Regions from separate parts of the Pseudokineococcus sp. 1T1Z-3 genome, predicted to be linked through region 1. Evidence: predicted binding sites of a transcription regulator. Region 1 holds the regulator's gene; the other holds the start of a gene.

Region 1 (7,411 bases):
GCTTCTGCGTCGAGGTGCGGTAGGAGCTGGGGCGCGGGTCGGTCATCTCGTCCTCGTCAGGTGGTGAGCGGGGCCCCCGGCCGGAGCCGGTCGGGCGTCGTCACCGGCGGCACAGCAGACTCCGCGACGAGGGGGCCGGTGGCTGCTACTGGCCCTCGCCGCGGCAGCCGAGGAGGAGGCTCACGCGCACGAGGGCACCCTACCCCCGCCGGCGCCGCGACCCGGCAGTCCGTCGACCCCGAGGCCTCAGAAGCCCAGCCGCGCCAGCTGCCGGGGGTCGCGCTGCCAGTCCTTGGCGACCTTGACGCGCAGGTCGAGCCAGACGGGGACGCCGAGCAGGGCCTCGACGCCCGCCCTCGCCTGCGTGCCGACCTCCTTGAGCCGGGCGCCGCGCCGCCCGATGACGATGCCCTTCTGGGACTCCCGCTCGACGAAGAGGTGCACGCGGACCTCGACCATGCCGTCGGCGCGGGGCTCGCCGTGCTCGTCCTCGCGCGGCAGCATCTCGTCGACGACGACGGCCAGGCTGTGCGGCAGCTCGTCGCGCACGCCCTCCAGGGCGGCCTCGCGGACGAGCTCGGCGACCATGACGGCCTCCGGCTCGTCGGTCAGCTCGCCACCGGGGTACATCGGCGGCCCCTCCGGCAGGTGCCCGAGCAGCACCTCCTCCACCACGTCGACCTGCTGGCCGCCCGTCGCCGAGACGGGCACGACGTCGGCCCACGGCCCGAGCTCGGCGACCTCGACGAGCTGGCGCGCGAGGCGGTCGCGGGGCACGAGGTCGGTCTTGGTCACGAGCGCGACGACGGGGACGGCGCGCCGGCCCTGCGCGAGCGGGGCCAGCTGCTCGGTGATCCACCGGTCGCCCGGGCCGACGGGCTGGTCGGCGGGCACGCAGAAGCCGATGACGTCGACCTCGGCCAGGGTCGCGAGGACGAGGTCGTTGAGCCGCTGCCCCAGCAGCGTGCGCGGCCGGTGCAGCCCGGGGGTGTCGACGAGCACGAGCTGGGCCTGCGGGCGGTGCAGCACCCCGCGGACGGTGTGGCGTGTCGTCTGCGGACGGCTCGAGGTGATGGCGACCTTCTGCCCCACGAGGGCGTTGGTCAACGTCGACTTGCCCGCGTTGGGCCGCCCGACGAAGCAGGCGAAGCCGCTGCGGTAGCCCGCGGGGACGTCCGGCATGGCCAGCGCGGACGCGGGGACGCCCGGCGGGGGGACGTCGTCCTCGTCGAGCGGGGAGCTGTGAGGGCTCACCGCCGCGTCCCGAGGTACTCCAGGAGCAGCTGGCGCTGGAGGGCGAACATGGCCCGCTCCTCCTCCGGCTCGGCGTGGTCGTAGCCGAGCAGGTGCAGCACGCCGTGGGTGGTCAGCAGCAGCAGCTCGTCGGCCGTGGAGTGCCCGGCGGCGCGGGCCTGGCGGGCCGCGACGTCGGGGCACAGGACGACGTCGCCGAGCAGCCCGGGCGGGCTCGGACGGTCCTCCGTGCCCGGCCGGAGCTCGTCCATGGGGAAGGACAGGACGTCGGTCGGCCCCTCCTCGCCCATGTGCTGCTCGTGCAGGGCGGCCATGGCCGCCTCCTCGACGAGCAGGACCGACAGCTCGGCCTGCGCGTGCACGTGGAGGGCGTCGAGCACGTGGCGCGCGAGGGAGCAGAGCTCGCGCTCGGCGACGTCGTGCGAGCTCTCGTTGGCGACCTCGACGCTCACGCGCCACCCCCGGCGGCGGGCCGGGCGGGCGGCCGCCGCGGGTCGCGCTGCTGGCCGGCGGGCGCGGGCGCGGCGTGGGCGGCGTCCCAGCGGCCGTAGGCCTCGACGATGTCGGCGACGAGCTTGTGCCGCACGACGTCCCCGGCGTCCAGGTGGGCGAAGGCGACGCCGTCGACCCCGTCGAGGACCTCCTGGACGACCCGCAGGCCCGACTGCGTCCCGCTGGGCAGGTCGACCTGCGTGACGTCACCGGTGATGACCATGGTCGAGCCGAAGCCGAGCCGGGTGAGGAACATCTTCATCTGCTCGGCGGAGGTGTTCTGCGCCTCGTCGAGGATGATGAAGGCGTCGTTGAGCGTCCGGCCGCGCATGTACGCCAGCGGCGCGACCTCGATGGTCCCGGCCGCCAGCAGCCGGGGCACCTGCTCGGGGTCGAGCATGTCCCCCAGCGCGTCGTACAGCGGCCGCAGGTAGGGGTCGATCTTCTCGGTGAGCGTCCCCGGCAGGAAGCCCAGCCGCTCCCCCGCCTCGACGGCCGGTCGGGTCAGGACGATGCGCGAGACCTGCTTGGTCTGCAGCGCCTGCACGGCCTTGGCCATCGCGAGGTAGGTCTTGCCCGTGCCCGCCGGGCCGATGCCGAAGACGACCGTCTCCGCCTCGATGGCCTCCACGTACCGCTTCTGCCCCAGCGTCTTGGGGCGGATGGTGCGTCCCCGCGAGGAGAGGACGTCGAGGGTGAGGACGTCGGCGGGGCGGACGCTCGTGGCCTGGCGCAGCATCGCGACGGATCGCTCGACGGCGTCGGGGGTCAGGACCTCCCCCGCGAGGACGACGGCCGACAGCTCGTCCACCAGGCGCTCCAGGAGCGCGACCTCGGCGGCCGGGCCGGTGGCCGTGACCTGGTCCCCCCGGACGTGCACGTCGAGGTCGGGGAACAGCCGCTCGACGAGCCGGAGCACGGCGTCACCGCTGCCCAGCAGCGCCGGCATGGGCACCTCCGGCGGCACGACGACGGTGTGGCGCGTGCGGTCGGTGGCCCGGGGCGTGCCCGCCGCTGCTGCCGACGGTCGGGAGGAGGGCTGGTCGGGCGAGACCCGGTGGGACGGCGTCAGGGGAGGCGGCGACATGGGCGGGCTGGGCGCCCTGGCTCCTCGCGGGCAGGCGCGCCTCCGGACGGCACGCGGGTCCGCACAGGGTAGCCCGCGGGCACCCGGCCGCTCAGACGTCGCCCTCCATCGTGCTGCCCGGGGCGGCGAGGACGTGGCCGTGCGCGTGGAAGACGGTCTGCCCGACGCTCGCGCCGGTGAAGAAGAACAGGCGGTGCTCACCGGCGGTCGCGCCGCCGTCGGCGGCGACACGGGCGCCGACGGCCACGAGCTCGGCGAGCACGGCGGGGGCCGCCGCCGCGAGCGAGACGACGTCGGGGTGGTGCGCACGAGGGACGACGAGCACGTGCAGCGGCGCCTTCGGGTCGATGTCACGGAAGGCGACCACGTCGTCGGTGCTCGCGACCAGCTCCGCGGGCACCTCCCCCGCGACGATGCCGCAGAAGAGGCAGCCCCCCTGCGCCGCGCGGTCGCTGGCCGGGGCGGGCTGCTGGCCGTGCTGCTCCGACCGGGTCATGAGGGGCACTGTAGGGCGCCTCGGTGTGGAGCCGGCCAGGTCGGCTGGAGAGACGGACGGGCGGTGCACGGGGCGCCCAGCTCTGCGACCTGCCACCGGGTGTGCTGACGCCCGACCACCCGCTGCCAGGCGCCGTCCCGATCTCCGCCGCGCGTCAGCGGCCGGAGAAGATGTCGCGCAGACGGCCGAAGACACCACCGCCCGCGCTGGTGAGGCGCCCCTCGGGGGCCTCCTCGCCGCGCAGCTCCGCCAGCTGGCGCAGCAGCTCCTCCTGGCGCTCGTCGAGCCGGGTGGGGGTCTGCACGTCCACGTGCACGAGCAGGTCGCCGCGCCCGCCGCCGCGCAGGTGCCCGACGCCGAGACCGCGCAGGGTGTGGACCTCGCCGGACTGGGTGCCGGGCCGCACGTCCACCCGCTGGCTGCCGTCGAGGGTGTCGACGGCGAGCTCGGTGCCCAGGGCCGCCGCCGTCATCGGCACCACGACGCTGCAGTGCAGGTCGTCGCCGCGGCGGGTGAAGGTCTCGTGCGGCTTCTCGACGACCTCGACGAAGAGGTCCCCGGGCGGGCCGCCGGCCGGGCCGACCTCACTCTGGCCGGCCAGCTGGATGCGGGTGCCGGTGCTGACACCGGGCGGCACCCGCACCGTCAGGTCGCGGCGCTCCTGGACGCGGCCCTCCCCGGCGCACTCCGGGCACGGCGAGGGGATCGTCGTCCCGAAGCCCTGGCACTGCGGGCACGGCGTCGTCGTCATGACCTGCCCGAGGAAGCTGCGGACCTGGCGCTGCACCTGGCCGCGACCGCCGCAGACGTCGCAGCGGCGGGGGGAGGAGCCCGGCGCGCAGCATGAGCCCGTGCAGGTGGGGCAGACCACGGCCGTGTCCACGGTGACCTTCCGGTCGGCGCCGAAGACGGCCTCCCACAGCGGCACCTCGACACGCACGAGGGCGTCCTGCCCGCGCCGGGCGCGGGTGCTCGGGCCTCGGCCGGCCCCTGCGGCGCCGCCGAAGAAGGTGTCGAAGATGTCGCTGAAGCCGAAGCCGCCGGTGCCGCCGCCGAAGCCGCCCATCTGCTCGCCGCGGTCGTAGGCCCGGCGCTTCTCCGGGTTGGACAGGACGTCGTAGGCCGCCGACACCGTCTTGAACTCGTCCGAGGCCCCCGGGTTGACGTCGGGGTGCAGCTTGCGCGCCAGCCGTCGGTAGGCCTTCTTGATGTCCTCCTGCGAGGCGTCGCGGGGCACGCCGAGGGCGTCGTAGTGGTCGCTCACCAGGTCTGCTCACTTCTCTCGGGGCCGGCTGCGGGGCCGGCCCTGCGGGTCCGTCGGCGCTGCGGCGCCTGGTCGGGCGCGGCTCAGCCGCCGATCATGCGGGAGACGTAGCGGGCCACCGCACGTACCGCGGCCATCGTCGTCGGGTAGTCCATCCTCGTGGGGCCGAGCACGCCGAGGTGGGCCACGACCTGCCCGCCGGAGGCGTACCCGCTGGTCACGACCGACGTCTCGGTCAGCCGCTCGTGCGCCAGCTCGCGGCCGATGCGCACCGCGACCCCGCCCGTGCCGGCGCCGGTGTCCTCCGCCATCTCCCCCAGCAGGCGCAGGAGCACCACTTGCTCCTCGATCGCCTCCAGCACCGGGGAGATGGACTGGGGGAAGTCCAGGCCCGAGCGCGCGAGGTTCGCCGTGCCGGCGAGCACCACCCGCTCCTCCCGCTCGGCCGACAGCGAGTCCTCGAGGGCACGCAGCACGGCCCGGACGACGTCGCGGTCGGCGGGGGCGAAGGTCTCCGGCAGCGAGGGCAGCACGGCGACGACGTCGGACAGGCGCCGGCCGGCGGCGGCGACGCCCAGAGCGGCCCGCATCCGGGCGACCAGCTCGTCGGGGACCTCCGAGGTCACCTCGACGGTGCGCTGCTCGACGCGCCCGGAGTCGGTGATGAGCACGAGCAGCATGCGCGGCCCGCCGAGGGGCACGAGCTCGACGTGGCGCACCGTGGCCCGGCTGAGCGAGGGGTACTGCACGACGGCGACCTGGCGGGTCAGGTGCGCGAGCGCCCGCACGGTGCGGGTGAGGACGTCGTCGAGGTCGGTGGCGTCGTCCAGGAGCGTGGAGATGGCGCGACGCTCGGCCGGGGACAGCGGCTTGACGGTGGCGATGCGGTCGACGAAGGCGCGGTAGCCCTTGTCCGTCGGCACCCGGCCGGCACTGGTGTGCGGCTGGGCGATGTAGCCCTCCTCCTCCAGGACGGCCATGTCGTTGCGGATCGTCGCCGGCGAGACCCCGAGGCTGTGCCGCTCGACGAGGACCTTCGAGCCGACCGGCTCCCGGGTCGCGACGTAGTCCTCGACGATGGCGCGCAGGACCGCGAGCCGCCGCTCGTCGCTCACCGGTGCACCTCCGCCCGTCGCCGCGAGGCCGGCCGCACGGGCAGCTGGCACTCAGATGTCGTGAGTGCCAAGCCTACGCCCGTGGGCGTCGGGTCCTGGGCGGTGCCCGTGCAGCCCTCGAGGGCCGGCCCCCGTGGGGCCGGCCCGCCGGCCACCGGCGGGCCGGCCGCGGTCAGCCGCCGCGGACGGCGCCGACGACGCGGTCGGCGAGCCCCGGGCCGCCGGCGTCCTGCGAGGGCGTGAGCGCACGCAGCGGCTCCGCGAGCTCGCGGGCGAAGAAGTCGAAGAATCCGTCCGGGTCGGGGCCCGCGTTCATCGTGACCACGTGGTCGAAGCCGGCGTCCACGAACTGCTGGGCCACCTCGAGGTGGCGGGCGACGTCGGGGCCGCAGGCGAACTGGGCCTTGATCTGCTCCGTCGTGACGCTCTGGGTCGCCGCGTCGAAGTTCACCGGGTTGGGCAGCTCGGACATCACCTTCCACCCGGTCAGCGCCCACCGGGTCTTCTCCCACACGGCCGCGGCGGCGGTGTCGGCGTCCGGCGCCCAGGCGAGCGGGATCTCGGCGAAGGCGGGACCGCTGCCGCCGAGCCGCTTCCAGGTCGCGACCATGTCGCCCTTGGGCTCGGTGGCGAAGAGCCCGTCACCGAGCTCGGCCGCGATGCGCGCCGACGCCGGGCCGCTGGCGGCGACGGCGATGGCGGGCAGGTCCTCGGGCAGGTCGAAGACCCGGGCGTCCTCCAGCTGCAGGTGCTTGCCCTCGTAGGAGCGGTAGCCGCCCTGCCAGAGCAGCCGGATGATCTCCAGGGACTCGCGGAAGAGCTCGTGCCGCTGCCGGATGCCCGGGAAGTGCCGGGTGCCCACGACGTGCTCGTTGAGCCGCTCCCCGGCGCCGACCCCGAGCGTGAACCGCCCGTCGGAGATGATCTGGAGCGTCGCGGCGGCCTGGGCGATGACGGCCGGGTGGTAGCGGACGGTCGGGCACGTGACGCCCGTCGCGAGGCCGAGGGAGTCGGTCCTGGCCGCGATGTTCGCGAGCAGCGCCCAGGTGAAGCCGCTGTGGCCCTGCGTCTCCAGCCACGGGTGGAAGTGGTCGCTCATCTCCACGAAGTCGAAGCCGGCGCGCTCGGCCTCGACGGCCTGGCGCACGACCTCCTTGGGGTCGAACGCCTCGGTCGCGAGCTTGTAGCCGATCTGCATGGGGGTCCTCTCGCGGTGACGGCCGCTGGTGCCGCCGGGGGCGGGATGGTGCGGCGACGACGCTAGGAGCGGCGGGAGCAGGCTGCGCGGCGAGGGTCACCCCGCGTGCCGTCCGGGGCGGGCCGAGGGGGGCGGCTAGCGTCCGCGCCATGAGCCCCACCACGCCGCCGGGCCGCTACGGCGGCGACGTCCTGGCGGGCGACTGGCGCCGCCCGCCCCATGGGCGCTCGGTCGACCTGCGGGCCGAGACCGGTCTCGTGGTCGAGGAGGCCGAGACCGGCTGGGTCGGTGCCGTCGTCCGGGTGGAGAAGGCCGGGGGCACGCGCGTGGTCCACCTGGAGGACCGGCGCCGCCAGGTCCGCGCCTTCCCGCTCGGCCCCGGCTTCCTCGTCGACGGGCGTCCCGTGCGGCTCGTGCCGCCCGCCCCCTCGACCCCGGCGGCGGGCCCCACGTCCGGCCCGGCGCCGGGACGGACGGCCAGCGGCTCCCGCGCCGTCCTGGGGGG
Region 2 (7,411 bases), on a different contig from region 1:
GGGGCGCGGACCCGGCGTCAGCGCACGAGGCCGGCGCGGAAGCCGATCGCCACGGCGTGGGCGCGGTCGGCTGCCCCCAGCTTGCGGAACAGCCTGCGCGCGTGGGTCTTCACCGTGTCCTCGGACAGGAACAGCTCCTTGCCGATCTCCCCGTTGCTGCGCCCGCGGCTCATGCCGGCGAGGACCTGGTGCTCGCGCTCGGTGAGGACGGGCACCTCCTCGCCGGCGCCGGCCGCGCTGGCGACCCGGCGGGCCTCGCTGACGGCGAGGGCGTGGTGCAGGACGGCGGTGAGCTCGGGGGTGCTGGGCTCGCGGACCAGCAGCGCGCAGGCGCCGGCGGCCATGGCGGCGCCACCGGTGTCGCCGTCACCCGGGGCGACGACGGCGATGACGGCCGTCTGCGGGCGCGCGGCCATCCACGAGCGGACCTGCTCGGCCGAGCGGGGGTCGGTGCACGACATGACGACGACGTCCGGCGGGCCCCCGGGCGCCGTGCGGGCCGTCGCGCCGCCGGCACCGGCGGCCACCGTCCGGGTGACGCCGGGCACCGAGGCGACCTGGCGTCGCATCGACTCACGCACGGGGAGGACGTCGTCGCAGACGAGCACGGTGGACACGGGAACCTCCGGGTTGTCGGCCGCGGTCGCGGCCTTCCTGCCCTGGTGATCGGCAAGGGCGCGACCGGACCTGAGCAGGACCTGGACCGCCGGTCGCGCAGGAGCCCCGCGCGGCGTCGGCGGCCGGGGCGGCGGCACCGCCGCGACGGGGCTCGCAGCACGCTCAGGAAGAGATGTCCCGGAGGTCATGCCCGAGGTTCGGGGCACCCGATCGGGTGGATGGGGCGCTCTTGCCCGCCGTCCGGGAGGGCGGCCGCCGAGGACTCAGCCGGTGACGGCGTCCACGGCGTCGCCGAGGTCCGCGACGACGCGGGCGCCGTCGGGTGCCTCGCCCGCCCAGCCGCGCCCGACGAGGAGGACGCGGGCACCGAGGGGGTCGACCAGCCGTGCCGTCTCCTCCCGCGCCCCCCGCGGGACGTCCGCGTCGGCCACGACGAGCACCACCGCGGCGTCGACCTGCTCGGCGACGGCCGCCGCACGCTCGGCGGGGTGCGCCCCAGGGAGCACCGAGGCCCGCACCCCTGCTTCTCCGAGCGCGGCGGCGAGGACGTGGCCGAGGAGGTCGCCCGTCACGCCGGCCGGCGCCCCGCGGTGGGCGGCGGCGCGGGCGTCGGCGTCCTCCTCCGCCGTGCACGGCCGGACGACCAGGGCGCCGGCGCCTCCAGCCGGCGAGCCCTCGGCGATGCTGCGCAGCGCCTGCAGCAGCGCGGCCTCCAGCAGAGCCCCCGGCGCCCGTCCCGGCGAGACCGCCCCGACCCGGTCCGAGAGGACCTGCAGCACAGGGCGCACGAGAGCAGTCCAGGTGCGGACGACGCCGTCGACGGCGGCGTAGGCCTCCAGCTGGCGGGCGCACTCCCCCGCCTGCAGCGCCATCGCCGCGCGGGCGAGGGAGCGGACGGACGGCGTCGCCGAGCCCAGCGCTGGCTGGGCGTCCCCGACCGGAGCGGGGCTCTGGACCGGGGAGCTCCGGACCGGGGAGGAGCTGGGGGGCGCGGATGTCGGCCCCTCGACCCCGTGGCGATCCCCCTGCGGGACGGCCGGCCGGGGGGCGCCGGTCGGTGCGGGCGGCGGCGACGGCGTCTGCAGGGCGACACGGGCGGCCTCGGCGGGCGAGTAGCCCTCGAGGGTCATCCGGCGCATGACCATGAGCCGGTCGAGGTCACCGAGGGAGTACTGGCGGTGGGCACCCGCGGTGTGCGCCGAGGGCCCGAGGCCGTAGCGGCGGGCCCAGGTGCGCAACGTCGCGGGCGCGACGCCCAGACGGCGGGCGACCGCCGCCACCTTCAGCGTCGGGGCCCCGGCGCGGGCGCTGCTCCCAGTCCCGAGGTCAGCCCCGCGGTCAGCCCCGAGGTCAGCCGTGTCGGCGTCGTCCTCCTGCGAGGGCACGACCAGCACCTCCTCCTGCGACCGTCGCGGCCGCTCGCGGTCGCGGTGGCCGACCCCCAGGTCCCTCGACCGACGCGCGGCGTCTGTCGTGGCGGGGAGCACGACAGCAGGTTGGCGGCTGGCGGCTCGGCGTGCCACCCAGCCCGGTGGGCAGGCCCTGGGTCACGCCCTGTCCAGAGCGCCTCGCGGCGAGCAGGTCACGACCCGCCGTCGACGCAGACCTGACAGGTGGCTGAACAACTTCAGATGACCTGCCGAGGGCCCTTGAACAACTTCTGGATCGCTTGTAGCGTCCTCGCCATCGACACCGCGTCGGGCCGGCAGACGGCTCGGGCGGACCACCGCCCCTCACCCGGGGGCCACCACCAGCAGGAGCACCCCATGGCTGAGATCTCGCGCCTCCCCGGACCCGTCGCCGACATCTGGGAGTGGCAGATGCAGGGCGCCTGCCGCGATGCGGACGACACCCTGTTCTTCCACCCGGAGGGCGAGCGCGGCCCGAGCCGTCGCAACCGCGACAACGCCGCGAAGGCCATCTGCGCCTCCTGCCCGGTGGTCCAGTCCTGCAAGGAGCACGCCCTGGCGGTCCGCGAGCCCTACGGCGTCTGGGGCGGCATGACCGAGGACGAGCGCGAGGCCGAGTACGCGCGCCGCCGCAGCGGCGTCCGCACGCTGCCGCTCGCCAGCTGACGCCCCGGCAGCTCGTCCCCCCGGGCCGGACCTGCTGGCCGGCCGAAGCCGGAGGCGGCGGCGCTGCCGACCACCGTCACGACGCACGAGAGCCCCGCACCGACCCGGTGCGGGGCTCTCGTGCGTTCTGCCGCCCTGGCCTCTCGTGCCCTGGCGTCTGGACGCCGGGGCATGCGCCGCCGGGGCTCGCGCCGCCCTGACCCACCTGCGGTCAGGGCGGCGCGCCGGTCAGTGGTGGTGGCCGTGGTGGCCGCCGGCCGCGGCCGGCTCGGGCTGCGGCTCCTTCTTCTCCACGACGAGCGTCTCGGTGGTGAGCACCATCGAGGCGATCGAGACGGCGTTGACCAGGGCCGAGCGGGTGACCTTGACCGGGTCGATGACGCCGGCGCCCACCAGCTCCTCGTACTCCCCCGTCGCGGCGTTCAGGCCGTGCCCGGCGCCCAGGCCGCGGACGCGGTCGACCACGACGTAGCCGTTGAGGCCGGCGTTCTCGGCGATCCAGCGCAGCGGCTGGACCACCGAGCGTCGGACGATGCCGACGCCGACGGCCTCGTCGCCCTCGCGCCCGAGGTCGCCGTCGAGCACCGCGGACGCCTGGACGAGGGCCGAGCCGCCGCCGGCGACGATGCCCTCCTCGATGGCCGCGCGGGTCGCCGAGACGGCGTCCTCGATGCGGTGCTTCTTCTCCTTGAGCTCGACCTCGGTGGCCGCGCCGACCTGGATGACGCAGACGCCGCCGCCGAGCTTGGCGAGCCGCTCCTGCAGCTTCTCGCGGTCCCAGTCGGAGTCGGTGCGCTCGATCTCGGCGCGGATCTGGTCGGCGCGGGCGCTGATGTCCTCGGCCGAGCCGCCGCCGTCGACGATGGTGGTGTCGTCCTTGGTGACGACGACGCGACGGGCGCTGCCGAGCACCTCCAGGCCGACCTGGTCGAGCTTGAGCCCGACCTCGGGGCTGACGACCTGAGCGCCGGTGAGGACGGCGAGGTCCTCCAGCATCGCCTTGCGGCGGTCGCCGAAGCCCGGCGCCTTGATCGCCGTCGCGGTGAAGGTGCCGCGGATCTTGTTGACGACGAGGGTCGAGAGGGCCTCGCCGTCGACGTCCTCGGCGACGACGAAGAGCGGCTTGGACGTCTGCAGCACCTTCTCCAGCAGGGGGAGAAGGTCCTGCACCGAGCTGATCTTGCTCGGGCTGATGAGGACGTGGGCGTCCTCGAGGACGGCCTCCATGCGCTCGTTGTCGGTGACGAAGTGCGGCGAGAGGTAGCCCTTGTCGAGCTGCATGCCCTCGGTGAACTCGAGGTCCATGGTCGCCGTCGAGGCCTCCTCGACCGTGATGACCCCGTCCTTGCCGACCTTGTCGAAGGCCTCGGCGATGAGGTCGCCGATGACGCGGTCCTGGCTGGAGATCGCCGCGACGTGGGCGATCTCCTCCTTGCCGTCGACGTCGCGGGCCGCGCTGCGCAGGGCCTCGCCGAGCGCCTCGACGGCCGCGTCCATGCCGCGCTTGAGGCCGCTGGGGGATGCGCCGGCGGCGACGTTGCGGAGGCCCTCGTGGACGAGCGCCTGGGCGAGGACGGTCGCCGTCGTCGTGCCGTCGCCGGCGACGTCGTTGGTCTTGGTGGCGACCTCCTTCGCGAGCTGGGCGCCGAGGTCCTCGTAGGGGTCCTCGAGCTCGATCTCGCGGGCGATCGTCACGCCGTCGTTGGTGATCGTGGGTGCGCCCCACTGCTTGTCGATGACGACGTTGCGGCCGCGGGGGCCGAGCGTCACCTTGACCGCGTCGGCGAGGGCGTCGACGCCGCGCTCGAGCGCGCGTCGGGCCTCGTCGTCGAACTGCAGGGTCTTGGCCATGCTGCTCCGTCCTGGGTGGTGCTTCGCGGGTCGTGCTGCGGGTGGGTGCTGCGCGGCGCGGCGGTGCGGCGCTCGCGGGCTGCACGCACGACCGCCCCGGGGACCGGCGGTGCGGTCCGCCGGGGCGGTCGTCGGGCGTCAGCGGGCGACGGGGGCGCGGGGCGCCGTGCGCGGCCCGGGCTGCGCCACGGGGGTGCGGGTCGTCAGCTGACGACGGCCAGCACGTCGCGGGCCGAGAGGATCAGCAGGTCCTCGCCGCCGTACTTGACCTCGGTGCCGCCGTACTTGCTGTAGATGACCTTCTGGCCGACCTCGACGTCGACCGGCACACGCTGGCCGTTGTCGTCGACGCGGCCCGGGCCCACCGCGAGGACCTCGCCCTCCTGGGGCTTCTCCTTCGCGGTGTCCGGGATGACCAGACCCGACGCGGTCGTCTGCTCGGCCTCGACGGCCTTGACGACGATGCGGTCCTCGAGCGGCTTGATGGAGACCGACACTGTGCGGACCTCTCCTTCGTGGGGCTCCCTGCGCGGGAACCGATGACGTGGGCAGGCGCGGGTGGGTCCGTCCGCCGTCGCGGGGGTCGGCCGGCCCTGCCGTTGCGCCTCCGGAACTCTAGGACGGGCTTAGCACTCGGTCAATCCGAGTGCCAGCGCCGTGCGGGCCCGCTGGATGCCGGCCCGCCGGCTCGGGCGACGACGAGCGGCGGGCCCCGGGGCAGCGACGACCAGAGCCCCGCACACCGGGAGGAACAACGCACGGCGCCTGCCGACCTCAGGGCTGTGACCTGGGACGACGCTCGTACGCGCCGTCGTCGTCCTCCCCGTCTGCCGGTCGGAGGCCCGCCCCCGTGCAAGCATCACGGCCGTGGCGGACCCCGAGACGGCCGGCCTGGCGGCCCTGCTGACGCCGGCGGGGCTCGCCCTCCTGGACACGCTGCCGCCCTACGAGGAGGCGGCCGTCATGGCGCTCGGGGAGCGGCTGCGCGCGCAGGGCCACGAGCCGGCGCTGGTGGCCGCGGCGCTGACGCAGAGCCGGCTCCGTGCGCGGGCGCAGACCAAGTTCGGGCCCTTCGCCGCCGACATGGTCTTCACCGCAGCCGGCCTGGAGCAGGCGACGCGACTGCCCGTCGCGGCGCGGCACGCCCGCCGGTTCGCCGGCGCCGACGTGGGGCGGGTCGCGGACCTGGGCTGCGGCATCGGCGGGGACGCCCTGGCGGTGGCCGGCCTCGGGCTGGGCGTGCTGGCGGTGGACCGCGACGAGGCCACCGCCGCCGTGGCGTCGGTGAACCTGCGGCGCTTCCCCGGCGTCGACGTGCGGTGCGAGGACGTCACGGCCACCGAGCTCGCCGGCGTCGGCGCGGTGTGGCTGGACCCGGCGCGCCGCGACGAGCGCGGGCGCAGGGTGCTGGACCCGCGCCGGGCGAGCCCGCCGCTGTCCTTCGCCCTCGAGCTCGCCCGTGAGCGGCCCGTCGGGGTCAAGACGGCCCCGGGCGTCGACCACGACCTCGTGCCGGGGTCCGGCGCGCCGGGCGGCCCGTGGGAGTGCCAGTGGACGTCGGTCGACGGCGACGTCGTCGAGGCGGCGCTGTGGAGCGGGGCGCTGGCCCGAGACGGCGTGCGGCGCAGCGCCGTCGTGCTCCGGGGCGAGGCGGCCGCGGTGGTCGACGACGCGGCCGACCCCTTCGGCGGCCCGGGCGGCGGCGAGCGCCCGCCCGTCGGCGAGGTGGGTGCCTACCTCTACGAGCCGGACGGCGCCGTCGTCCGCGCGGGGCTCGTGGGCGCCGTCGTCGCGGCGCTCGACGGGCGGCTGGTGGACCCCTCGATCGCCTACGTCACCGCCGACCGTCACGTCGAGCTGCCGTGGGCGAGCGCCTACGCCGTCGAGGAGGTCCTGCCCTTCGGCCTCAAGCCGCTGCGGGCGCGGCTGCGCGAGCGCGGCGTGGGGCGCCTGACGATCAAGAAGCGCGGCACCGCCGTCGAGCCCGACGAGCTGCGCCGCCGTCTGCGCCTGGAGGGGCCCGAGGAGGCCGTGCTCGTGCTGACGCGCGTGGCCGGACGGCAGAGCGCGCTGGTCTGCCGCGCCCTCTGACGCCCCGTCCTGGCGGAGGACGGCGACGAAGTCCGCCTCACGGCCCTCCCCCGGCGGAGAAAGGCTACGAAGTCCGCCTCACGGCCCTCCCTCGGCGGAGACCGGCGACGAGGTCCGCGCGATGGGTCAGGTCTCAGCCGACGAGGACGGTGCCCACCGGCAACGAGGAGTCGCCGCCGAGGTCGGGCGAGGACGGCGGCAGGCCGCGGGCGAGCACGGCGGCGCCGAGCGCGGCGACCATCGCGCCGTTGTCGGTGCACAGCCGCAGGCGCGGGACCCGCAGCGCCACACCAGCGTCCGCGCACCGCTCGGCGAGCAGCGCCCGCAGGCGCGGGTTGGCCGAGACCCCGCCGCCGAGCAGCAGGGAGCCGAGGCCGTGGGTGCGGCAGGCGTCGACGGCCTTGCGGGAGAGGACGTCGACGACGGCCTCCTGGAAGGACGCCGCGACGTCGTCCACGGGCACCTGCCGGCCCGACGCCTCGCACGCGCGCACCCAGCGGGCGACGGCGGTCTTGAGGCCGGAGAAGGAGAAGTCGAAGCGGTGCCGCTCCAGGTCGCGCGCCGACGTCAGCCCGCGGGGGAAGGCGATGGCGCGGGGGTCCCCGCGCTCGGCGGCGGCGCTGATGGCGGGGCCGCCGGGGTAGGGCAGCCCGAGCAGGCGCGCGGTCTTGTCGAAGGCCTCCCCCGCGGCGTCGTCGACGGTCTCGCCGAGGAGCCGGACGTCGGAGGCGATGTCGACGACGTGCAGCAGCGAGGTGTGACCGCCGGAGACGAGC

Evidence for each region. Region 1 encodes HrcA, which represses chaperone genes, less so after heat shock. Its sites were predicted from a motif close to GNTNGCACTCGGNNNNNCCGAGTGCNANC; they were not measured.
Region 2: groES (co-chaperone GroES) is a predicted target of HrcA. The motif match lies at 5,170-5,198, and genes of this name have one in related genera.

Annotation. Positions count from the first base shown of each region.
Region 1 covers NZ_JBBHZF010000026.1:166,039-173,449, reverse strand. The annotation lists gene leuA (2-isopropylmalate synthase) at 1-46, opposite strand, end outside; gene era (GTPase Era) at 247-1,182, opposite strand; gene ybeY (rRNA maturation RNase YbeY) at 1,251-1,706, opposite strand; gene WDV86_RS12870 (PhoH family protein) at 1,703-2,833, opposite strand; gene WDV86_RS12865 (HIT domain-containing protein) at 2,925-3,329, opposite strand; gene dnaJ (molecular chaperone DnaJ) at 3,484-4,593, opposite strand; gene hrcA (heat-inducible transcriptional repressor HrcA) at 4,677-5,708, opposite strand; gene WDV86_RS12850 (TIGR03557 family F420-dependent LLM class oxidoreductase) at 5,881-6,906, opposite strand; gene WDV86_RS12845 (DUF3097 domain-containing protein) at 7,056-7,411, shown strand, end outside.
Region 2 covers NZ_JBBHZF010000016.1:33,181-40,591, reverse strand. The annotation lists gene WDV86_RS04895 (helix-turn-helix transcriptional regulator) at 18-617, opposite strand; gene WDV86_RS04890 (MerR family transcriptional regulator) at 882-2,003, opposite strand; gene WDV86_RS04885 (WhiB family transcriptional regulator) at 2,385-2,693, shown strand; gene groL (chaperonin GroEL) at 2,922-4,544, opposite strand; gene groES (co-chaperone GroES) at 4,748-5,041, opposite strand; gene WDV86_RS04870 (THUMP-like domain-containing protein) at 5,412-6,635, shown strand; gene tsaD (tRNA (adenosine(37)-N6)-threonylcarbamoyltransferase complex transferase subunit TsaD) at 6,769-7,411, opposite strand, start outside.